DNA from 2 places in the Haloactinopolyspora sp. genome. Region 1 is predicted to be linked to the other one. Evidence: riboswitches for the same ligand, from Rfam matches in the RefSeq annotation. Region 1 holds a riboswitch; the other holds the start of a gene.

Evidence for each region. Region 1 has a riboswitch for cobalamin ahead of metE (5-methyltetrahydropteroyltriglutamate--homocysteine S-methyltransferase). Riboswitches for the same ligand answer to the same signal wherever they lie in the genome.
Region 2: it holds a riboswitch for cobalamin, as region 1 does, so the genes downstream of both, M6444_RS04115 (ribonucleoside-diphosphate reductase subunit alpha) here and metE (5-methyltetrahydropteroyltriglutamate--homocysteine S-methyltransferase) in region 1, are expected to answer to the same signal.

The regions. Positions count from the first base shown of each region.
Region 1 covers NZ_DAHVSH010000166.1:43,939-54,190, forward strand. Annotated here, with positions in the region: gene M6444_RS17875 (alpha-N-arabinofuranosidase) at 1-945, opposite strand, end outside; gene M6444_RS17880 (LacI family DNA-binding transcriptional regulator) at 1,170-2,189, shown strand; gene M6444_RS17885 (DoxX family protein) at 2,296-2,751, opposite strand; gene M6444_RS17890 (aldo/keto reductase) at 2,862-3,797, shown strand; gene metE (5-methyltetrahydropteroyltriglutamate--homocysteine S-methyltransferase) at 3,802-6,087, opposite strand; cobalamin riboswitch at 6,145-6,371, opposite strand; gene M6444_RS17900 (alpha-galactosidase) at 6,448-8,604, opposite strand; gene hrpA (ATP-dependent RNA helicase HrpA) at 8,674-10,252, opposite strand, start outside.
Region 2 covers NZ_DAHVSH010000028.1:433-6,925, reverse strand. Annotated here, with positions in the region: gene M6444_RS04130 (pyridoxal phosphate-dependent aminotransferase) at 1-932, shown strand, start outside; gene M6444_RS04125 (helix-turn-helix transcriptional regulator) at 1,252-2,658, shown strand; gene M6444_RS04120 (EamA family transporter) at 2,728-3,681, opposite strand; cobalamin riboswitch at 3,893-4,123, shown strand; gene M6444_RS04115 (ribonucleoside-diphosphate reductase subunit alpha) at 4,285-6,493, shown strand, end outside.

The DNA of each region.
Region 1 (10,252 bases):
TGCTCCGCCGTCGCGCACCTCGAGGCCCAGCTCGCCGGGGAATCGGGACTGATACCAGACGTTCCACTCGTCGAAGGAGATGGTCAGCTGCTTACGGCTGCGGGTGGCCGCGGCCACGTGGTCGGCCGTGGACGCGATCGCGCCGATCGAGCGGCGCATGCTTTCCGATGAGGTCAGGAAGCTGTCGATGTCGCCGTCGACGGGTTCGTAGTAGTTGTGCAGCGAGATGTGATCGACCAGGTCGTAGGTGTGCTCGAGCACGACGCGTTCCCAGGTGCCGAACGTCGGCATGTCGGAGTTCGAGCTGCCGCACACGACGAGCTCGATGTCCGGGTCGGCGCGGCGCATCGCGCGAGCGGTCTCGGCGGCGAGCCGGCCGTACTCGTCGGCGGTCTTGTGGCCCATCTGCCAGGGGCCGTCCATCTCGTTGCCGAGACACCACGTGCCGATGGCGTGCGGATCCTTGTGCCCGTGCGCGACCCGGCGGTCGGCCAGCGTCGTGGTCCCGGCACCGAAGTTGCAGTACTGGAGCAGGTCGACGGCGGCGCTGACGCCTCGCGTCCCGAGGTTGACCGCCATGATCGGGTCGATGTCGAGCTCGCGGGCCCATCGGCAGAACTCGTCGACGCCGACGGTGTTGGGTTCGATCGCGCGCCAAGCCAGGTCGAGGCGGCGCGGACGCTCGTCGAGCGGGCCGACGCCGTCCTCCCACCGGTACCCGGACACGAAGTTGCCGCCGGGGTAGCGCACCGTGGTGACACCGAGCTCGCGGACCAGCTCGGCCACGTCGCGGCGGAATCCGTGCTCGTCGGCGGTGGGGTGGTCGGGTTCGAAGATGCCGCCGTACACGCATCGGCCCATGTGCTCGACGAACGTGCCGAACAGGCGTTCGCCCACCTGACCGACCGCGAACGCGGGATCCAGCTCGACCTTGACGTCGTACACGCTGCACCTGGCCCTTATCCAGAAATCCTGTGGTCGAAGTCCTTACAACGGATAACCGTGCGACTAGTTTTACAACGGATAACCTAGGAGTGGAAGCTTCGTTGCCGTTTCGTTTCTCAGCGTGCCGCAACCGGCCACTGGCCCGGCGAAGGCGAAAATGGGCCTGCAACGAGCCGGGCGTGACTGGCAGAGTCACTGAGGACACCGACGTGAGGGGGTGCAGCGTGGGAGCTCGGTTGAAGGACGTCGCCGACCGCGCCGGCGTGTCGTTCAAGACGGTCTCCAACGTCATCAACAACCATCCCAACGTCACCGAGAAGACTCGCGCCAAGGTGCTCAAGGCGATCGAGGAGCTGCGGTACCGGCCGAACCTGACCGCGCGTAGCCTTCGGCACGGCAGGTCGGGCTTCCTCACGATCGCTCTGCCCGAGCTCACCTCGCCCTACTTCGCCTCGCTCGCCTCGGCGATCGGCGCGGTGGCCAAGGAGCAGGGAATGGTCGTCCTGATCGAGGAGACCTTCGGCGAGCCCGAACGTGAGCAGATCGTGCTCGACCGCCTCGGCTCGCATCTGATCGACGGCGTCATCTTCAGCCCCATGGCCACGCCGGCCCGCGACGTCGCAGCGCGGCGAGAACCCGACACGCCGTTGGTCCTGCTCGGCGAACGAGGACACCCGGTCGGGCACGACCACATCGCCATCGACAACGTCGCCGCCGCCCGCGAGGTCACCGAGCATCTGATCGGCCTGGGGCGGCGGCACATCGCCGCCGTCGGCGTCGAGCGGGGAGCCGGGACCGGTGGCCTGCGCGCCCGGGGCTACCGAGCCGCGCTCGACGCCGCAGGCATCGACGTCGATCCCTCGATCATCGTGTCGCAGCTGCGCTACCACCGCGCCAGCGGCGCGCAGGCGATGTCGGATCTCCTCGACAGCGGCCGCCCGTTGGACGCCGTGTTCTGCTTCAACGACCTCATGGCGCTCGGCGCGTTGCGCGTGCTGCGTGAGCGTGGTTACCGGGTTCCTGACGACATCGCGGTGGCCGGATTCGACGACATCGAGGACGGACGCTACTCCTCGCCGTCGCTGACCACGGTGGCGCCCGACGTTCCGTTCCTCGCCGAACAGGCGGTGCGGCTCATCGTGCGTAGGCTCGCCGACCGCGACGCGAAGGCCGAACGCATCGAGGTCCCGTTCACCCTCCGGGTCCGCGAAAGCACCACCGGTGTGAATGATCATGTTCACTAGGCGAATCCCTGCCCCACCACCCATGCACGCCTGGTGATGCTGCAGAACGCATGGTGGCGTGACTGCAGCCGCGACCCAGCACCCGCAGCTGAGACCCGGCGCCGCGTCAGGACCGACGCGTACCGGACCTACCCCGCGGCCGTCCCTGCATCAAGCCCTGCGCGATCGCGTGGTCGGCGCTGACCCGTCCCGCCCCGATCGCCGCGATCAGCAGGCTGGACACACCGAGCGCGAGAACCAGCTCCGCGCCGCCCTGATCGACGAACAGGCCGTTGCCGGCGTGCACGAAGAAGTAGGCGCCGAGCATGTCCAGCGCCAGCAGCACCCCGACCAGCTGGGTCAGCACACCGAGCACCAGCGCCCCGCCGCCGACCAGTTCGACCAGCGCGGCGCACCACGCCGCGAGCGTGGGGAGGGGGACGTCGGCTTGCTCGAATCCGGCGGCGACGGCGTCGATGCCGAGCGTCGCCAGCTTCTGCCAACCGTGAGCGATGAAGACGGCGCCGATGCCGATGCGCGCGAGCAAGGTGGCGAAGTCACGCAGAGCGGATTGCAAGACCATTTCTCCGGGTGGACGATCCGATCTCCGTCATGTTTTCACACGTCCATGACGCATCAAACGGTCGACGCGCCGGAACGCCTGGCCGGATAGGCTCGACGATCGTGACCGACATGACCTATCGCCAGCTCGGCGACTCCGGTTTGACGGTGTCGGCGGTCGGCATCGGCTGCAACGCCTTCGGTTGGCGCATCGACGCCGAGACCACCACCGAGCTGGTCCACCGCGCGGTCGATCTCGGAGTCACGCTCTTCGACACCGCCGACACCTACGGTTTCGGCGAGAGCGAGACGCTGTTGGGTGCGGCGCTGGGCCAGCGCCGCGAGGACGTCATCGTCGCCACGAAGTTCGGCATGGACACCCACGGCGCCAACGGCCCCGACTGGGGCGTGCGAGGGTCGCGGCGCTACATCCGCAAGGCCGTGGAAGCCAGTCTGCGTCGCCTCGGCACCGATTGGATCGACCTGTACCAGATGCACACGCCGGACCCCAACACGCCGATCGAGGAGACGCTGGCCGCCCTCAGCGAGCTCGTCGCCGAGGGCAAGGTCCGGTACGTGGGGTCGTCGAACTTCGCGGCCTGGCAGGTCGTCGACGCCGACTGGACGGCTCGCAGCAGCGGCTACGAGCGGTTCATCAGTGCACAGAACAAGTACTCCCTGTACGACCGATCGGCCGAGGCCGAGCTGATGCCGGCCGCCGCACGGGCCGGTGTCGGGCTGCTGCCGTACTACCCGTTGGAGTACGGCCTGCTCACCGGCAAGTACCGGCGTGACGAGCCGGCGCCGGCCGGCACGCGGCTCGCCGAGCCCCGTCAGGCCGCCCGGCTCCGCGACGCCGACTTCGACCGGATCGAGGCGCTGGAACGATACGCCGCCGAACGCGGGGTCGGTCTTCTCGACGTGGCGATCGCCGGGCTCGCGGCGCAGCCGGGGGTGGCCTCGGTCATCGCCGGCGTGACCAGCGCGGCGCAGGTCGAGGCGAACGTCGGGGCGCTGGCCTGGCGCCCCACGCCGGCCGACCTGGCCGCGCTGGATCAGCTGGCCTGACGGTTCAGGGACGTACCCGGTGCACTGCGGCCACCATCGCCGTCAGCGCCGGTTCCACCTGCTCGTAGCTGCGCGTCTTCAGCCCGCAGTCGGGATTGGCCCACAGCCGGTCGGCGGGCACGGCCTCCAGTGCTGCCTTGAGCAGCACCTCGATCTCGTCGGTGTCGGGCACTCGAGGCGAGTGGATGTCGTACACGCCCGGGCCGATGCCGCGCGCGAAGCCGGAGGCGGCCACGTCCGGCAGGATCTCCATCCGTGAGCGCGCTGCTTCGATGCTCGTCACATCGGCGCCCAGGCCGTCGATCGCCGCGACGACGTCACCGAACTCCGAGTAGCACAGGTGGGTGTGGATCTGCGTGGAGTCGGCGACGCCGGAGGTGGCCAACCGGAAGGCGTCGACCGACCACGTCAAGTACGCGTCGTGGTCGGCCGAGCGCAGCGGCAACAGCTCGCGCAGGGCCGGCTCGTCGACCTGGATGATCCGGATGCCGGCCTGCTCCAGATCCACCGTCTCGTCGCGAATGGCCAGCGCGACCTGCCGCGCGGTGTCGCCCAGCGGCTGATCGTCGCGGACGAACGACCACGCGAGGATGGTGACCGGGCCGGTGAGCATGCCCTTGACCGGACGGTCGGTGAGCGACTGGGCGTAGGTGGCCCAGTCCACCGTGACCGGGGCCGGGCGCGACACGTCGCCGAACAGGATCGGCGGGCGCACGCAGCGCGAGCCGTACGACTGCACCCAGCCGTTCGTGGTGACGGCGAAGCCGTCGAAGTGCTCGGCGAAGTACTGGACCATGTCGTTGCGCTCGGGTTCCCCGTGGACCAGCACGTCGAGCCCGAGACGCTCCTGGAGCCGGATGACGCGTTCGATCTCTGCCCGCATGCGGGCGGTGTACTCGTCTTCGTCGATGCGGCCGTTGGTGAACGCTGCTCGCGCTGCCCGGATGTCGCTGGTCTGCGGGAACGAGCCGATGGTCGTGGTCGGTAGCGGCGGCAGGCCGAGCACGGCCTGCTGGCTCTCGCGGCGCGTCGCGTAGTCGCCGCGCTGCAGCTCGGCACTGGTGACGCGACCGAGCCGGGTGCGGACCCGCTCGTCGACGACGCCAGGTGCCGCGGCACGGTCGGCGAGCGCGGCCCGGGTGGACTCCAGCGCCGCGGTGATGGAGCCGCGGCCTTCACGCAGGCCGCGCGCGAGCGTGGCGACCTCGGCCACCTTCTGCTCGGCGAAAGCCAGCCACGACTTCAGCCGGCGGTCGAGCTTGGTCTCGCCGTCGACGTCGTAGGGGACGTGCAGTAGCGAGCACGACGTGCTGACGGCGACGTCGTCGGCCACCGCGCGCACCTGTTCCAGCTGGGCGAGCGCGGCATCGAGGTCGCTGCGCCAGATGTTGCGACCGTCGACGACGCCGGCGACCAGGGTTTTCTCGCTCAGCCCGGCCACGTCGACAAGAGACGTCGCGCCTGAGCCTGCGACGAGGTCGACGCCGAGCGCTTCGACCGGAGCGCTGGCCAGGGCCGGCAGGGCCGGACCGAGATCACCGAAGTACGAGGCGACGAAGATCTTCGGCCGGTTCGTCAGCCCGCCCAGGCGGTCGTAGGCTCGGCGCAGCGCGGCGATCTCGTCCGCCGAGCGATCACCGACGTAGGCCGGCTCGTCCAGCTGAACCCAGCTCGCCCCTGCTTCGGCGAGCGCGCCGAGTAGGTCGACGTAGATCTCGACGAGTTCGTCGAGCCGGTCGATGGGCCGGAAACCGGCCGGCGCGTCGTCGGACGGCTTGGACAGCAGCAGGAGCGTCGCCGGTCCCAGGAGGACCGGGCGGGTGTCGATGCCCTGGTCACGGGCTTCCCGGTACTCCGCGATCGGCTTGTCTCCGGCCAGCCGGAACGTGGTCTGCGGGCCGATCTCGGGCACCAGGTAGTGGTAGTTGGTGTCGAACCACTTCGTCATCTCCAGCGGTGCGACCGCTGTCGCGCCTCTGGCCATCGCGAAGTAGGTGGCGGTCTCGTCGAGACCGAGCGTGGCGAATCGCTCCGGCACGGCGCCGACCAGCGCCGCCGCGTCGAGTGTTTGGTCGTAGAGCGAGAACGTGTTGGACGGCACGCTGTCCAGGCCGAGATCGAGCAACCGGCGCCAGGTGCGCGCACGCAGGTCGGCGGCGACGCGGTGTAGCTCGTCCTGGGTAATACGACCGGCCCAGTGGTCTTCCAGCGCGCGTTTGAGTTCGCGCTGCGGGCCGATGCGCGGGTACCCCAGGACGGTGGCGCCGATGGATGCGGAAACAGGTGTCACGTGGCTCTCTCCTCGCGAGCGCAGGTGGTGGGGCCGCGGACGGCCCGGCGCGCGCCGACGGCACGCGCCACCGGCGGCAGGTCTTCGGGCTCACGAGCACGTACCCGAGCGCGGGCTCGTGCACGCCTACTCGCCGCCGCTTCCCAGGCCCGGCCGGCCCAGTGCGATGGCGGCTTTCGTTCTCGTTGACCGCTGCGGGGGCAGCCCCGGACTCGCACCGGGTTCCCTCTTGCGTCGCTCGGCGGCTTTCACCGCCGAGCAGAACCACCAGTCGTCGCGATCATAGGCACATGGCCGGGCTTTAATCGACTGTTGTCCCAGTCTGTGGACGAATTCGTCTCAAAATTAGAGACTCCTTGGTTACGCGAGGCGTTGCGCCTGGACGAGGACCAGCCGCTCCGGGTGCAGAGTCGGTGCTTGCACGCCGTTCTCGGCGAGCATCCGGCCGGGCAGGATCACGCCGTCCGCCCACCATGGCAACGACGATCGCGTGTGGCCGGCGACGACGTCGCCTGGGGGCAGCGGGGTCAGGCGGTACCGCGCGTGCGGATCGAGCCCTGGCAGTTGAACCGGGCCGACCGGAGCGTGCAGGCTGGTCGCGGTCTGCACGATCGCGAACACCGCCTGCGAGCGGTCGGGCGCCACCACGCCGTGCACGTTGAGCGCGGGGTCCGGGTGATCGGCGTGGACGACGTCGCCGGTGTGCAGCAGGGGTCTGATCCGCTTGTACAGCTCGACCCACGCCGTCAGCTCGGCCAGCTCGTCCTCGGTGGCGGCGGTGAGGTCCCACTCGATGCCCAGGTGGCCGAACAGCGCGGTGCCGGCCCGGAAGCCCACGCCATGATGCCGGCCGGTGCTGTGCGACGTGCTCGGACCGACGTGGGCGCCCATCATCTCCAGCGGCACGAGCAGGTTCGTCCAACGCTGGATCTGCTGGCGCTCCACCGCGTCGTTGCAATCGGAGGTCCAGATGCGCTCGGTCCGCTCGAGAATCCCGAGGTCGACTCGGCCACCGCCGGACGAGCACGACTCGATCTCGACGCCGGGATGGCGGGCTCGCAACTCGTCCAACAACCGGTACACCGCGGCGGTCTGGCGATGAACGCCGGCCACGGCGACCGCCCCGCCCGGAGCATGGCCGGCTTCGACGAGGTCGCGGTTGTGGTCCCACTTCAGGTAACCGATGCGGTACTCCGACAGCAGTGCGTCCAGGCGCTCCAGGATGTATGCGTAGGCGGCCTCATTGCCGAGATCGAGGACCTGCTGCTGCCGGAACTCCGGCGGCAGCCGATCGCCGGCCCGCATGATCCAGTCCGGATGCGCGCGGGCGAGATCGGAGTCCGGGTTGATCATCTCCGGCTCCACCCAGAGGCCGAACTCCATACCGAGCTTCGTGACGTGATCGACCAGCGGGTGCAGGCTGTCGGGCCACACGGCCTCGTCGACGTACCAGTCGCCGAGCCCGGCGGTGTCGTTCCGACGATGCCTGAACCAGCCGTCGTCGAGCACGAACCGCTCCACCCCGACCTCGGCGCCCAGCTCGGCCAGGCGCTTCAGCGTGGGAACGTCGTGATCGAAGTACACCGCCTCCCAGGTGTTCAAGGTCACTGGCCGGGCCGACGTGGGATGGTGGGGCCGAGAGCGCAGGTGGGTGTGGAAGCGGCGGGACAGCTCGTCGAGCCCGTCGCCGTAGGCGCCGTAGATCCAGGGCGTGGTGTACTCCTGGCCGGTGGCGAGCCGGACCTCACCCGGGAGCAATAACTCGCCGGCGCTCAGGACGCATTCACCGTTGGGCATACGTTCGGCGAGCATGCGGTGGTTGCCGCTCCAGGCCGCATGGACGCCCCACACGTCGCCGCTGCGATGGCCGAATCCGGCGGTGCCGGCCATCATCAGCAACGACGCGTCGAGCGCGGTCCGTCCCCGGCGGTTTTCACGCACGTGCGTGCCGACGGTGAACGGTGCGCGCTGCGGACTGCGTTCTCGCAGGTGGCGCCCGGTCAGGTCGAGCAGTTCGGTGGCCCGCGCCGGTACCGGGAACGCGAGGACGAGGCCGTCGAGGGTGTAGGTGCCGGAGCCGGTGTTGCGGACGGTGGCCCGCTGGCGGAGCAGACCGGCCGGGGTGAGCTCGATTCGCAGGTCCAGGTCGAGTTGCGCGGCGTCATCGGTCGCGGCGACGACGAGGCGATGGCCGTGGTCGGCGTCGACAGTACTGGACGTGACCTGGAACAGCGCCGAGAACGCCGTGCCGTCGCGGTGCCCGCTGAGCCCCGGTGTCCCCATCCAGCCGTGAGCATGCTCGGGCAACACTGCGACCGGGGTGAATGTGTCGAGGGAGTTGGTCACCCGCTGCGGGATCTGGGCCAAAGCGTAGGCGCTGAGGTCGTCGTCGGTGAGTTCACCCAGGTCCGGCCCCCAATGCAGGATCCGGGGCAGCGCGTCGCCGCGGCGTTCGATGATCAGACTGATGTCCGCGGACCGGAAGTGAACGAGGTCGGGCGCGTGGGTGTCCGGCATTCGCTGGCTCCATGGGGACGGTTGCTGGGTCGTGGCTGGGGATGGATCGTCGGCCCCCACGCTAGGTGATCACGATGTGGTGACGGCGTCGATGGCGCGCATGATGCGCTTCTCCGAGACCGAATGCGCAGTCCCCAGCTCCTGCGCGAACAGGCTGATTCGGAGCTCCTCGATCGACCAGCGGATCGCGAGGTGCTCCGCGCTCGGCTCCTGCCCGCGCGGCAGCGCGTTGATCGAGTCTTCGTACGCGGCGGTCACTCGTTCGATGACCGCTGCGTTCGCCCGGTCGCGCTGCGGGCTGGTCGGCAGCTTCTCGAGCCGGCGCTCGATGCCGCGCAGGTAGCGAACCAGGTCAGGCAGGCGGCGCCGGCCCGTCGCGGTGACGAACCCGGGCCGGATCAGCCGCGCGAGGTGCGCCTTGGCATCCACCAGCGACGGCGCCAGGGTCAGGCTGGACGTGCTCTTCAACGCGGCCTCGACGCGATGGGCCACCGTCAGCGCCTTCTCGATGTCGGCGGTGATCGCGAAGACCTCGTCGATCAGTGCACCGCGGACCTTCTCGCGCAGCGCGGCGAACGCGGCGGCATCCCAGGCGGGTCCGCCGCCGTCTGCGATCAGCGCGTCGACGGCGCAGTCGGTCGCATCGGCGAGCAGGTCGGCGACCGAGCCGTCCGGGTTGCGGCTGAGCACCAGCTTGGTCTGGTTGGTCAGGTGCCGCTGCACGAACGAGACCGGCGAGGGGACGCTGAGCAGCAGCAGCCGTCGGTTTCCGGCCCACATGGCCGCGGCCTGGGCGGCCTCGGTGTCGAGCACGCGGATCGCGACGCTGTCGCCGTCGTCGACCAGTGCCGGATACCCGGTGACGACGTGATTACCGCGGCGTTGCTCGAAGGTGCGTGGCAGGTCGCCGTCGGGCCATTCGCGCAGGCCGGAGCGTTCGATGCTGCTGGCGGCCGCCGCCATGGTCGAGCGCAGCTGCCGACGCAGCTGGTGTTTCAGGGCGTGCAGGTCCTTGCTCTCGGCGACGGTGCCGCCGTCGTCGACGACGCGGAAGGTGACCTTCAGATGGTCCGGTACCCGGTCGAAATCGAAGTCGTCAGGGCTCACCGGGACACCGCGCATCCGGGTCAGCACCCGCGCCAGTGCCACCGTGACCGGCTCGTCGCTGTCGTCGAGCAGCCGGGCGGCTTCGGCCGCGGTGTCCGGGGCCGGCACGAACTGGCGCCGCAGCGCCTTGGGCAGCGACTTGACCAGCGCGGTGATCAACTCGGTGCGCAGGCCTGGCACCTGCCGGTCGAAGTCGGTCGGCTCGACCTGGTTGAGCACCTCGAGCGGGATGTCCACCGTCACGCCGTCGGCCCGCGTGCCCGGCTCGAACTGGTACGTCAGCGGCAGCTCGACGCCGGTCGTCGTCCAGGTATCCGGGTAGTCGTGCTTGCTGATCACCTTGTCGGCGTCGTCGTCCCTGATCAGCATGTCCGTGGAGAACGTCAGCAGGTCGGGATCGTCGTGGCGGGCCTTCTTCCACCAGGCGTCGAAGTGCCGCGCGGAGACGACGTCAGCCGGGATCCGCTGGTCGTAGAAGTCGAACAGGGTGTCGTCATCGACGAGGATGTCGCGGCGCCGGGCGCGGTGCTCGAGCTCTTCC
Region 2 (6,493 bases), on a different contig from region 1:
ACGAAGCTGTGGCGCAGATGAACCGCTACCCGGACATGTTCGCCGGTGAACTGGTGGCCGCGGTGGCTGAGCGCCATGGCGTGCCGGCCGAGGACGTGGCGACGGGTACGGGCAGCGTTGGTGTCCTCCAGCAGGTCATCCAGTCGTGCGCGGCTGAGGGCGACGAAATCGTCTACGCGTGGCGCTCGTTCGAGGCCTACCCCATCGTCGTCGGCATCTCCGGCGCCACGTCCGTGCGCGTGCCGTTGGGCGCGGGCGGTCGCCATGACCTGGACGCGATGGCGGCGGCGATCACCGACCGCACCCGATTGATCCTGGTGTGCAGCCCGAACAATCCGACCGGCCCGGCTGTCGGCCACGCGGAGATGCAGGCGTTTCTGCAGCGGGTGCCTGAGGACGTGCTGGTCGCGGTGGATGAGGCCTATCGCGAGTTCGTGCGCGACTCCGAAGCCGCCGACGGGCTCGATCTGTACCGGGACTGGCCGAACGTGTGCGTGCTGCGCACCTTCTCCAAGGCGTACGGGCTGGCCGGGCTCCGCGTGGGGTTCGCGGTCGCGCACGACCGGGTCGCCGACGCCCTGCGCAAGACGGCGGTGCCGTTCGGCGTCTCGGGAATCGCCCAGCGTGCCGCCATCGCGTCGCTGGCGCGGGAAGGCGAACTGCTCGAGCGCGTCGACGCCCTCGTGGCCGAGCGCACCCGGGTGCGCGAGGGCCTGCTGGCGCAAGGCTGGGACGTGCCGTCGACCGAGGCGAACTTCGTGTGGCTCGCGCTGGGGCCCGACACCATGGAGTTCGCGTCATTCTGTGAGGCCAACGGACTGGTCGTCAGGCCCTTCGCCGGCGAAGGGTGCCGGGTGACGGTGGCTGAGCGCGAAGCCAATGACCGCCTGCTCGACTTGGCGGCGAAATGGATGGCAGGCACGCGGAACTGAGCCATGCCGTTGAGGTGAGCAGCTCGGTCGCTGCCGGTCGGGCACAGGGGTAAAGCACGGACGGCATCCAACGTTCGGGGGGCGAGACGTCAGATGCCGTCCGTGCGGCTCAAGTATGCCGCGTCAGCAGCAGGTATTGCCAATGCCTGTCGTCGAAGTCGAGTCCGCGGCGGCTACCGGCGCGCCGACGGCGAAGAAGAGCACGAACGTGGCGAACACACCAACCGTGACTCGCTTGACACGCCTCATAGCTGATCGAACCCCCAAAAGAGGTTTAGTTGGACTAGCAAAAAGTGACTGACTGTAGTCCAATACTGTCATGACCCAAGACCAGCCAGCAACTGTAGATGAGGCGCCGGCTCCGACGCCCGTCGGACAGCGTATCCGAGCCCGCCGGTTGGAGCTCGGACTGTCCCAGGCGGAGATCGCCGAGGGCATGCTGTCGCCCAGCTACGTTTCACTTGTCGAAAGTGGTCGCCGCCAGCCGGCGGCGTCGGCTTTGGCGCACATCGCCGAACGGCTGAACATCGACGTGGAGTACCTCCGCGACGGGGTGGACGCCTCGGTGCGCACCAAGGCTCGTCTCGAGCTCGGGCGCGCCGAGATGGCGTTGCGCGAAGGCCGGGCCGAAGAGGCTTATGAGAAGTTCACGGCGCTGATGGGTGATCCCGGGCTCAACGACGAGCAGGACCGGCAGGCCCGGCTCGGCCGTGCCCAGGCTCGTGAGCGCAGCGGTGACATCGAAGGCGCCATCGACCTGCTGACCGAGCTCGCCGACGAGGCGCGGCAGAACCCCGAGGTGCAGTCCTGGCTCGACGTCGCCATTCTGCTCACTCGCTGCTACGCGCGAGCCGGCGACTACAACATGGCGATCCAGGTCGGCGAAGAAGCCCGGCGCTCGGCCGCGGACCTCGGCCTCGAAGGCACCGACGAGTACATCCGGCTCGGGTGCACCGTGCTCGGCGCCTACTACGAGCGCGGCGACGTCGTGCGGTCGAAGATGCTCTCCACTGAGCTCGTCGAGGCCGCGGACCGGATCGGCGCACCCCACACGCGGGGTGCCGCGTACTGGAACGCCTCGCTGGTCGCCGAGGCCCGTGGTGAGCTCGCCCTGGCCCTGAACCTGGTCGACCGCGCGCTGGCGATGTTCGGCGAGGGCGACGACCTGCGCAACCTCGCCCGGCTGCGGGTGGCGCACGCCTGGCTGCTGTTGCAGGGGCCGGAGCCCCGTGCGCAGGAGGCGCTCGACATCCTCGAACGCACCCGCGACAACATCGAGCAGTACGGCGGCAAGGTCGACGTCGCCAACTTCAACACCAAGCGCGCCGACGCGTTGCTGCACCTCGGCCGGGTCAGCGAAGCACGTCAGGCCGTCGACCTCGCACTGCGCGATCTCGGCGAGCGGCGGCGGGCCAACGCGGCCGACGCCAGGCTCACTCGGGCCCGGATCCTGCGGGCCGAGGGCGACACCGAGGGCGCCATCGCCGAGGCCACCAGGGCGGCTGAGGAACTCGAATCCATGGGGATCACCCGGTACGCCGCAGCGGCGTGGCGCGAGCTCGCCGAGCTCCACCGCAGCGTCGGCCGTACCGATGAGGCCCTCGACGCGTACGAGAATGCGCTGCGCGTGGTTCGGGTGGTGCCGCGGGCCAGTGGCGGCGTGGTGAACGATCTCGACGACGATCTGGCCCTCGACCAGGGCGAAAAGATCCACGTGTCGAGCTGATCAATACCAGCGGTCAACTGCCGGGTGTCCCCGGCAGTTGACGCTGCGTTGAACCACCAGAACGTCCGGTCACGTCGTCATTTTCTCAATCGGCTTGGGGTCTCGGGTCGACGGCGTGGCCGGACGTCGCTCGCCACTGACCACCAGAGCCACACCGGCGATCACGAGCGCGCCACCACCGACGACGGCTGCCGTGACGCTCTCGGCCAGAATCGCCCAGCCCAACAGGACCGCGACGACGGGGTTGACGTAGGCGTACGTGCCGACCAGTGACAGCGGTGCATGCGCCAGCGCGTAGCTGTACGCGGTGTAGCCGGCCAGCGACCCGATGAGCACGAGATAGGCCAGCGCCACCCAGCCACGGATCGGGATGGCGGCGACGTCGAAGTCGGTGGCCGCACCGGTGGCCGACGAGACGATCGTCATCACGGCGCCCGCGGCGAGCATCTCGTACGCCGAGGTGACCATCGCGTTGCGCGGCAGGCCGAGCCGCGGTGAGAGGTACGAGCCCAGCGCCCACGACATCGACGCGACGATCAACAGCAGCACGCCCCACGCCTGCACGCCCTCGATGCCTCCACGGGACAGGCTGACCGCCGCCACCCCGCCGAGTCCGACGAGCACGCCGCACCACGTCGCGGTTCTCGGTCGTTCTCCGCCGGCAGCACGGAGCAGGACGAACCACAACGGGACGGCACCGATGATCAGTGCCGTCAACCCGCTGGGCACGGTCTGTTCGGCGATCGCGACGACGCCGTTGCCGAACACGAGCAACATGAGCCCCATCACCGCCGCGCCGCGCAGCTCGGCCATGGTCACCCGCGCCCGGCTGCGCCCGTGGCGCACCACGATGTAGCCGAGCAGCAGCCCGCCGGCGGCCAGGAATCGCACGCCCATGCCGAGCAGCGGCGGTATGCCCGACTCGACGACCACCCGGATGCCCAGATACGTCGAACCCCACACCACGTACACGGTCACCAGGGCAGCCCAGATGAGCGCGGGGCGGGTCGAGGGCGATGTCATGAGCGTCTCCATGGATCGGTGCTGCGGCCGACGACAATACTGCGGTCCCGACCGGTCGCCGTGACAGCGATTTCCAGCCAACTTCCCCAGGAATGGCGTCAGCTGGACGGCGGAGTGTGGCGCCAGCGGTGTCGCGGCCGCCGTGCGGCAGGGCCGGCGCACCCGGCAAAACACAACATATAGATGAGTTGCATCTGTGTAACTACAAGATAGAGTGTGTCCTGCAGCTGGTTCTGCCCGGTCAGCCAGATCGGTCAGAGGTAAGAGGGAACCCGGTGTGAGTCCGGGACTGCCCCGCAGCGGTGAACGGGAGCGACCGCCGTCATCACGCACTGGATCGCCGGAGGCGATCTGGGAAGCGACGGTCAGTAGGTGACAGCCATCCGCCGGATGGCCGTCGGGCCCGTGAGTCCGAAGACCTGCCAGTGCACCGGAGCCCGAAGCGGGCTCCGGAGTCCGCGGCCTCGAGGGAGGGCCAGGGGATGATCACGCCGAACCAACTCACCCCGCGGAACACCGTGGCGTGGTCGACGTCATCTGCTCCGACGCGTCAACCCTCGCAGGTCCGGACGATCCAGCCGAACTGCGAGGAGCGTCACGAGCATGCACGTCGTCAAGCGAGACGGATCCACCGAGCCCTACGACGGCCACAAGATCGCCCAGGCGATCGAGTCCGCGACCGCCGGTCTGGACGATCAGGTGGCCCGCTCGGCCCAGTTGCAGTCCGAACTCGAGATCACGCTGTTCGACGGCATCACGAGCCAGCAGCTCGACGAAGCGGTGATCCAGGTCGCGCTGCAGAACGTCCGCGACGATCCAGCCTTCGACACCGTCGCCACCCGAGTGCTGCTCAAGTCCGTCTACAAGCAGGTACTCGGTGATTACGACACGGCAGCCGAGCTGGCCGAGCTGCACCGGCGGCGGTTTCCGGAGGTCATCGAGCGCGCAGTCGCGACCGGGCTCCTCGACGAGCGGTTGTCGGCCTGCTTCGACCTGAACCGGCTCGGCGCCGCTCTCGATCCGGCTCGAGACGGGCTGCTGCGCTACATCGGCGCTGCCACGCTGTTGAACCGCTACGTCATCGACGACCGCGACGGGGGCCCACTCGAGGTTCCGCAGTTCTTCTGGATGCGGGTGGCGATGGGGCTGTCGCTGACCGAGGACGATCCCACGACGGCCGCCATCGGCTACTACGACAAGATGTCGCGCCTGGAGTACCTGGCTGCTGGATCCACCCTGGTCAACGCGGGGACGGCGTACGCCCAACTGTCCAACTGCTTCGTGATGGACATGGAGGACGACATCGAGCACATCGCCAAGAGCGTGCGCGATGTCATGTGGGTGACCAAGGGCACGGGGGGCATCGGGCTGTCGGTGACCAAGCTCCGGGCCGAGGGCTCACCCATCCGGTCGAACAACACGGCCTCGACCGGACCCATCCCGTTCATGCACACCATCGATTCGACTCTGCGTGCGGTGTCGCGCGGTGGCAAGAAGTTCGGGGCCTTGTGTTTCTACATGGAGAACTGGCATCTCGACTTCCCGCAGTTCTTGGACCTGCGGCAGAACGCCGGTGATCCCTATCGCCGCACCCGGACGGCGAACACGGCCGTCTGGATTTCCGACGAGTTCATGAAGCGCGTCGCCGCCGACGACGACTGGTACCTGTTCGATCCGCTCGAAACCGCCGACCTGACCGAGTTGTACGGCCAGGCTTTCAGCGCCCGCTACGCCGAATACGCCGCCGCGGCCGAAGCCGGTGAACTCCGCACGTTCGCCAGGGTCAGCGCCCGCGAGCAGTTCCGATCCATCCTCATCAGCCTCCAGACGACGTCGCATCCGTGGCTGACCTGGAAGGACACCATCAACAACCGAGCGCTGAACGACAACACCGGCACGATCCACCTGTCCAACTTGTGTACCGAGATCACCTTGCCGCAAGACCGCGACAACATCGCGGTGTGCAATCTGGCGTCGGTGAACCTGTCGCGCCACCTCACCTCCACCGCGACCGGGCTCACCATCGACTGGGAGCGGCTGGCACAGACCACCCGGCTGGCCGTGCGGCAGTTGGACAACCTCGTGGACATCACCGTGTCGTCGGTGCCGGAGTCGGAGACGTCGAACGAGCTCAACCGGGCCATCGGGCTCGGGGTCATGGGGTTCACCGACGTGATCGAGCAGCTGGGCGTGCCGTACGACAGCGAAGACTCCTACGACCTGATCGACCAGGTGATGGAGTTCATCAGCTACCACGCCATCGATCAGAGTGCCGACCTGGCCCGCGAGCGAGGCGTCTACCCCAATTTCGCCGGTTCCGGCTGGAGCCGGGGCATGGTGCCGATCGACACCGTCGACGTCGCCGAGCAGCAGCGGGGCGTGCCGATCACCGTCTCGCGCACACAGCGACTGGACTGGAGCGCGCTGCGCGCCAAGGTACGCGGCGGCATGCGCAACGCGACGCTGCTGGCCATCGCACCGACCGCCTCGATCGGCCTCGTCGCGGGCACCACGCCGGGGCTCGACCCGCAGTTCGCCCAGATCTTCAGCCGGGCCACGAGCGCCGGGAAGTTCCTCGAGGTCAATCGCAACCTGGTCGCGGCCCTGAAGGAACGCGGCCTGTGGGAACACGTCCGCGAGGACCTGCTGCGCGCTCAAGGTGACGTGCGGGCGGTGCCGGCCGTGCCGGCGGACCTGCAGGCGATCTACGCGACGTCGTTCCAGATCTCGCCGCACGCGTTCATCGAGGTCGCCGCCCGCGCGCAGAAGTGGATCGACCAGGCGATCAGCCGGAACATGTACCTCGAGATGC